Regions from separate parts of the Enterobacter quasiroggenkampii genome, predicted to be linked through region 3. Evidence: predicted binding sites of a transcription regulator. Region 3 holds the regulator's gene; each other region holds the start of a gene.
The links. The regulator Fur, encoded in region 3, represses iron uptake genes when iron is present. The targets are predictions, from matches to a motif close to ATAATAATGAGAACNACTATCAA.
Positions count from the first base shown of each region.

Region 1 (2,202 bases), 2.0 Mb from region 3:
GCGATTAACCACGCTTAAAAATCATTGTAGATATAATTAAAATATAAATACGGGTTATTGTAAGTGGATGAATTTCAAGAAGTGTAAATTATAATGCCGGATGCATTGTTTAGTGTTATTACGCACAATAATGTTCAATAAAAAACTTGATTTTTTTATAAGGAAGGAGGCGGGGCGTATATTCCGTAAAAAGTTATTCCTTTAACAAATAATAGGTGCCTCCGTTTCAGGAGGCGCCCGTCACGTCAGCCAATGCCTGCGGCCTGAAGTAAGACCAGACTTAGCCCCATCACCGACATCCCGCACAGGACGCCATAGCTTGGGTTGTTGTTTGGATCGATCTCTTTCGCCAGCGGCATCAGCTCGTCTACCGACAGCGCAACCATAATCCCCGCAACCGCGGCCATAATGGCAGCCATGACGACCGGCGAAACCAGGCTACCGAGGATGAGCCAGGCCAGCACGCCGCCGAGAATTTCCGCCATGCCGGAGATTCCGGCCCAGAAGATTGCCGTGCGCTTTGAGCCCGTAGCGGCATAGACCGGACCGGCCACCGCGAGTCCTTCAGGAATATTGTGCAACGCCACCGCCAGGGCGATGCCGAGGCCCATTTCCAGGTTGCTGCTGGCGGTGACATACGTCGCCACGCCTTCCGGGAAGTTGTGCAGGCTTATGCCGAGCGTCAGCAAAATGGCGGTGCGCTTAATGTTGCGCGGCGCGGGCGCTACGTTTTTTTGCATTAAGTCCTGAGGGTGCGCGTGGGGCAACATGCGGTCGAGCGCGAAGTATCCCAGCAGGCCAACGACAAACATGCCGTAGCCCAGCAGCGGAGACATGCCTTCCGTGCCCAGCGCCGCAGGGAGCATCTCCATCAGGGAGATGAGCAGCATGATCCCGGCAGCAAAGCCCAGCGAGAAGGCCAGCACGCGGTTTGATGGCTTTTGACCAAGCACGCCGAGGATCGCGCCGATGAACGTCGCGGCGCCCGCCAGTATGGTCAGGATCAGAGGGACTGACATGCATTGCTCCTTATGATAATGATTCTCATTAATATAAATGATTCATTTCTGGCAAAGCGAGGGGCGAACCCCGGCTTTACACATTCCTTACATTCAAATTTCCTGATGATGATCTTCACGCTTATCTGCGTTCATCTTTGCCGGATTGCGCGTAATGTAGCACCATTAAATTGACACCTTCTGTAAGGATATCATCATGACTTCTTCCCGTATGCCAGCCCTGTTTTTAGGCCACGGCAGCCCAATGAACGTTCTGGAAGACAACGTCTATACCCGCGCATGGCGTAGCCTGGGCGAGACGCTGCCGCGTCCAAAAGCGATTGTGGTGGTATCCGCGCACTGGTTCACCCGCGGCACGGGCGTGACCGCCATGGAAGCGCCAAAGACCATTCATGATTTTGGCGGCTTCCCGCAGGCGCTGTATGACACGCACTATCCGGCCCCCGGCTCGCCTGAGCTGGCACAAAGGCTGGTGGAACTGCTGGCGCCTGTTCCGGTTGCGCTGGATAAAGAAGCCTGGGGTTTTGACCACGGCTCGTGGGGCGTGTTGATTAAAATGTATCCTGATGCGGATATCCCGATGGTGCAGCTGAGCATCGACAGCACCAAACCGGCCGCCTGGCATCTGGAGATGGGCCGTAAGCTGGCAACGCTTCGTGATGAAGGCATCATGCTGGTGGCAAGCGGCAACGTGGTGCACAACCTGCGCACGGCACGCTGGCACGGTGAGAATACGCCTTACCCGTGGGCGACCGCTTTTAATGACTACGTTAAAGCGAACCTGACCTGGCAGGGTCCGGCTGAGGCACATCCGCTGGTGAACTATCTGGATCATGAGGGCGGTTCGCTCTCTAACCCGACGCCGGAGCATTTCCTGCCGCTGCTGTACGTGCTTGGCGCGTGGGATGGCCAGGAGCCGGTGACGATCCCGGTCGACGGGATTGAGATGGGAAGCCTGAGTATGCTGTCGGTGCAGGTAGGGTGAAAACATGCCCGGTGGCGCTACGCTTACCGGGCCTACAAAACCGTAGGCCGGGTCAGGCGAAGCCGCCACCCGGCAGATCTTACTCCACAAAAATATGCGGATAGAACCGTGACAGGTCCTGCGTGATCAGCGCGCGATCTTCGCGAATGCCAATTCCAGCAGGTTGATCGTTAATGAGCCAGCTGCCAATTAGCGTAT
Region 1 covers NZ_CP143745.1:4,579,282-4,581,483, reverse strand. Annotated here, with positions in the region: gene zupT (zinc transporter ZupT) at 246-1,019, opposite strand; gene ygiD (4,5-DOPA dioxygenase extradiol) at 1,216-2,004, shown strand; gene V1572_RS21770 (glutathionylspermidine synthase family protein) at 2,084-2,202, opposite strand, start outside.
Region 1: the regulator Fur is predicted to act here: its motif matches at 1,032-1,054, upstream of zupT (zinc transporter ZupT).

Region 2 (2,202 bases), 2.1 Mb from region 3:
CCCATCACCCATGCAACCGGGTAGAAGATGTAGCCCAGAATGCCCTGGAAGGAGATACCCAGCACCGCGGCGAACAGGGCGTTCAGGCCAGAAATCAGCGCAATGAAACCGATCAGCATGGCGGCAACGATAATCGCGACTTTGAAACCGGCCAGGATGTATTCACCCAGCATTTCGAAGAAGCTCTGGCCTTCGTGCAGGTTTGACATCTGGATATTCTCTTCACTGGCGTCAACGCGGTACGGGTTGATCAGCGACAGAACGATAAAGGTGCTGAACATGTTCAGAACCAGCGCAGCCACCACGTATTTTGGTTCCAGCATGGTCATATACGCGCCCACGATAGACATGGAAACGGTAGACATTGCGGTTGCCGCCATGGTGTACATGCGGTTGCGGGACATTTTGCCGAGAATATCTTTATACGCGATGAAGTTCTCAGACTGACCGAGGATCAGGGAACTGACGGCGTTGAAAGATTCCAGCTTACCCATGCCGTTCACTTTGGATAACAGGAAGCCAATTCCACGGATCACGAACGGCAGAACGCGGATGTGCTGCAGAATACCGATCAGCGCGGAGATGAAGACGATAGGGCAGAGAACCTTCAGGAAGAAGAACGCCAGACCTTCGTCGTTCATTTTACCGAAGACAAAGTTGGTCCCTTCGTTGGCAAATCCGAGCAGTTTTTCGAACATTTCGGAGAAGCCTTTCACGAAGCCGAGGCCTACGTTGGAGTTCAGGAAGAACCACGCAAGTAAAACTTCAATGACCAGCAGTTGGACAACATAACGAATACGAATTTTTTTGCGGTCTGTGCTGACCAGCAATGCGAGTGCAGTAACGACAACAAGTGCCAGGACAAAATGAAGGACGCGGTCCATATTTGCTCCAAATATGAGGCAGGTTTAATTTTCGTGCACATTCTATGTAACAAGAGAAAAGAAAACGAGATCGAGGACACACTATAGTTACATCCTGTGACGAGTCTCAAAAATAGTGATCCACAATACATTTTTGTTATGTTAGGTAAATGAGTGAAAAGTTAAGTTTGTGTGCTAGTCTTCACAAAAGAGTCCGCGATTTGAGTTTCTGTTAGATCGCCCAGCTTACCCGCCCATCTATCGTTCAAAGCTATCAGAGAAATCACTGCAAACTTTATAAATGATCTTGATAATCATTCTCATTTTGATAGCATTAAACATAGCAAAGGCTATATTTCAGAGGCAGAAATGACAAACAGTCGCGTAGAGGGTAGCAGTGGCAGAGCAGCGCGCAAGTTGCGGTTCGCATTAATGGGACCTGCGTTCATCGCTGCCATTGGTTATATCGATCCAGGTAACTTTGCGACCAATATTCAGGCCGGGGCCAGCTTCGGCTATAAGCTGCTCTGGGTGGTCGTCTGGGCTAACCTCATGGCGATGCTGATTCAGATGCTCTCCGCAAAGCTGGGGATTGCGACGGGTAAAAACCTGGCGGAGCAAATCCGCGACCATTATCCGCGTCCCGCCGTCTGGCTCTACTGGGTTCAGGCTGAAATCATCGCCATGGCTACTGACCTCGCTGAATTTATCGGCGCAGCAATCGGCTTTAAGCTGATTCTGGGCGTGTCGCTGTTGCAGGGGGCGGTACTGACCGGGATTGCCACGTTCCTGATCTTGATGCTACAGCGTCGGGGTCAAAAGCCGCTGGAGAAGGTCATTGGCGGTCTGCTGCTGTTTGTGGCGGCGGCCTATATTGTCGAACTGATTTTCTCACAGCCGAATCTGGCGCAGCTCGCTAAAGGGATGGCGATCCCAAGCCTGCCAACCTCGGAAGCGGTGTTCCTGGCCGCCGGCGTGCTGGGAGCGACCATCATGCCGCACGTGATTTATCTGCACTCCTCGCTGACGCAGCATCTCCACGGTGGGACGCGTAAAGAGCGTTACTCCGCCACCAAGTGGGACGTCGCGATCGCCATGACCATCGCGGGGTTTGTCAATCTGGCGATGATGGCAACGGCAGCCGCCGCTTTCCACTTTAACGGTCATACCGGTATTGCCGATCTCGACCAGGCGTATCTCACGCTGGAGCCGCTGCTGAGCCATGCTGCCGCCACGATATTTGGCCTTAGCCTGGTGGCTGCTGGTCTCTCTTCTACAGTGGTGGGTACGCTGGCAGGCCAGGTGGTGATGCAGGGGTTTGTCCGGTTCCATATTCCGC
Region 2 covers NZ_CP143745.1:3,966,661-3,968,862, reverse strand. Annotated here, with positions in the region: gene V1572_RS18895 (NupC/NupG family nucleoside CNT transporter) at 1-884, opposite strand, end outside; gene V1572_RS18890 (Nramp family divalent metal transporter) at 1,233-2,202, shown strand, end outside.
Region 2: the regulator Fur is predicted to act here: its motif matches at 1,171-1,193, upstream of V1572_RS18890 (Nramp family divalent metal transporter).

Region 3 (2,202 bases):
AGGGCAGCAGGGCTACTTCCTGCAGCGTATGACCCCGACCTACGCCTCCTCCAACGGTCGTCTTGATATCTGGTGGGATAACCGCTCCGACTTCAACGCCGACGGTGAGAAAGCGGTCTTCTTCGGCGCAATGTACGATCTGAAAAACTGGAACCTGCCTGGCTGGGCGGTGGGCGCGTCTTACGCTTACGCCTGGGATGCAAAACCTGCCGACATGGCAACACCGGATGCTTACTACGATCCAAACTATCGCCTGAAAGAGTCTTCCTACAGCCTGGATGCAATCTATACCCTGCAGGATGGCCGCGCGAAAGGCACGATGTTCAAACTGCACTTCACCCAGTACGACAACCACTCCGATATCCCGAGCTACGCGGGCGGTTACGGCAACATCTTCCAGGATGAACGTGACGTGAAATTCATGGTTATCGCACCGTTCACCATCTTCTGATGAATCGTCCGGCGGGTCAGCTCCCGCCGGACCGGAGACTGCATATGATGAAAAAAATCGTAATCGTCGCGCTATTGGCATCGGGGCTGGTGGCGTGTGCCCAGACTCAGGCACCGAAAGAGGACTCCCGTCTCAGGGAGGCCTACAGCGCCTGTATTAATACTGCGGAAGGCTCGCCGGAGAAAATTGAAGCCTGCCAGAGCGTGCTGAATGTGCTGAAGAAAGAAAAAGCGCACGAGCAGTTTGCGACGCAGGAAAATGTCCGGGTGATGGATTACCAGGCCTGTATCCAGGCGCGTAAAACCGGTAACGATCAGGAAGTGGCGAAGCGTTGCGACAAGATCTGGAACGAGATACGCAATAACAATAAATAAGTTGCTTTACGCCCGGTGGCGCTGCGCTTACCGGGCTTTTTTTCAGGCAAAAAAAAGCCAACCTTGCGGCTGGCTCAGAGTATGAATACTCGCTTATTTTGCGTCGTGCGCGTGGTCATCTTCACGGCAGTCGCCTTCAGCGCAGTGACCGTAAAGGTACAGGCTGTGGTTGGTGAGGCGGATACCGTGACGCGCGGCGATTTCACGCTGACGCGCTTCGATGGAATCATCGCTAAATTCAATGACCTTGCCACAGTCGAGGCAGATCAGGTGATCGTGGTGCTGCTGCTGGGTCAGTTCGAATACAGATTTACCGCCTTCGAAATTATGACGGGTGACAATGCCCGCGTCATCAAACTGGTTCAGCACGCGATAGACGGTAGCCAGCCCAATCTCTTCACCCATGTCGATAAGACGTTTATAAAGGTCTTCCGCACTGACATGGTGATTGTCTGGACCCTGAAGCACTTCGAGGATTTTTAACCGAGGAAGCGTAACTTTCAGGCCAGCCTTCTTTAATGCGGTATTGTTGTCAGTCATGCGGAATCTGTCCTGTTGCTAAACGATTCACTTCTGTAGGAAGTGACAGAAAATGCACCTGGGATAATGCGTCTCATTATAGAACTGCCATGGCTAAATGAAAACTGCAAGTCTCAGGCAAAATATGCTTATAAAAATGGGGTATCACCAACAAACTTGCTCGATGGAAAACCACATTTATCAGGGAGACATTGTACAGGTCTGGGCGAAAAAGTTAAAAGATTGTAGCAATTAATTTAATCGGTTTGACCTGGTGCACGGGCGCAACCGCCGTTGCGCCGCGAGAAAAATCAGGCGTTAAGAATATCGTCCAGGTGCAGTTCTTCACGGATCTGCTTAACCCATTTCTCAACGCGCTCTGCGGTCAGTTCTGGCTGACGGTCTTCGTCGATGGCCAGGCCCACGAAGTGATCGTCATCGGCCAGTCCTTTAGATGCTTCGAAGTGGTAACCAGCGGTCGGCCAGTGGCCGACGATCACTGCGCCATTCGGCTCAATGATGTCGCGGATGGTACCCAGCGCGTCACAGAAGTACTCGGCGTAGTCTTCCTGATCGCCGCAGCCAAACAGGGCGACCAGCTTACCGTTGAAGTCCACTTCTTCTAGCGTCGGGAAGAAATCATCCCAGTCACACTGGGCTTCACCGTAGTACCAGGTCGGAATACCCAGCAGCAGAATGTCATAGCCTTCGAGATCTTCTTTGCTGCTCTTGGCGATGTCATGCACATCAGCAACGTCTTTACCGAGCTGTTTTTGAATGTTTTTCGCGATATTTTCGGTATTGCCGGTATCACTGCCAAAGAAAATGCCGATGATTGCCATGAGTAAAATAACCTCT
Region 3 covers NZ_CP143745.1:1,891,737-1,893,938, forward strand. Annotated here, with positions in the region: gene chiP (chitoporin ChiP) at 1-451, shown strand, start outside; gene chiQ (ChiQ/YbfN family lipoprotein) at 499-825, shown strand; gene fur (ferric iron uptake transcriptional regulator) at 919-1,365, opposite strand; gene fldA (flavodoxin FldA) at 1,656-2,186, opposite strand.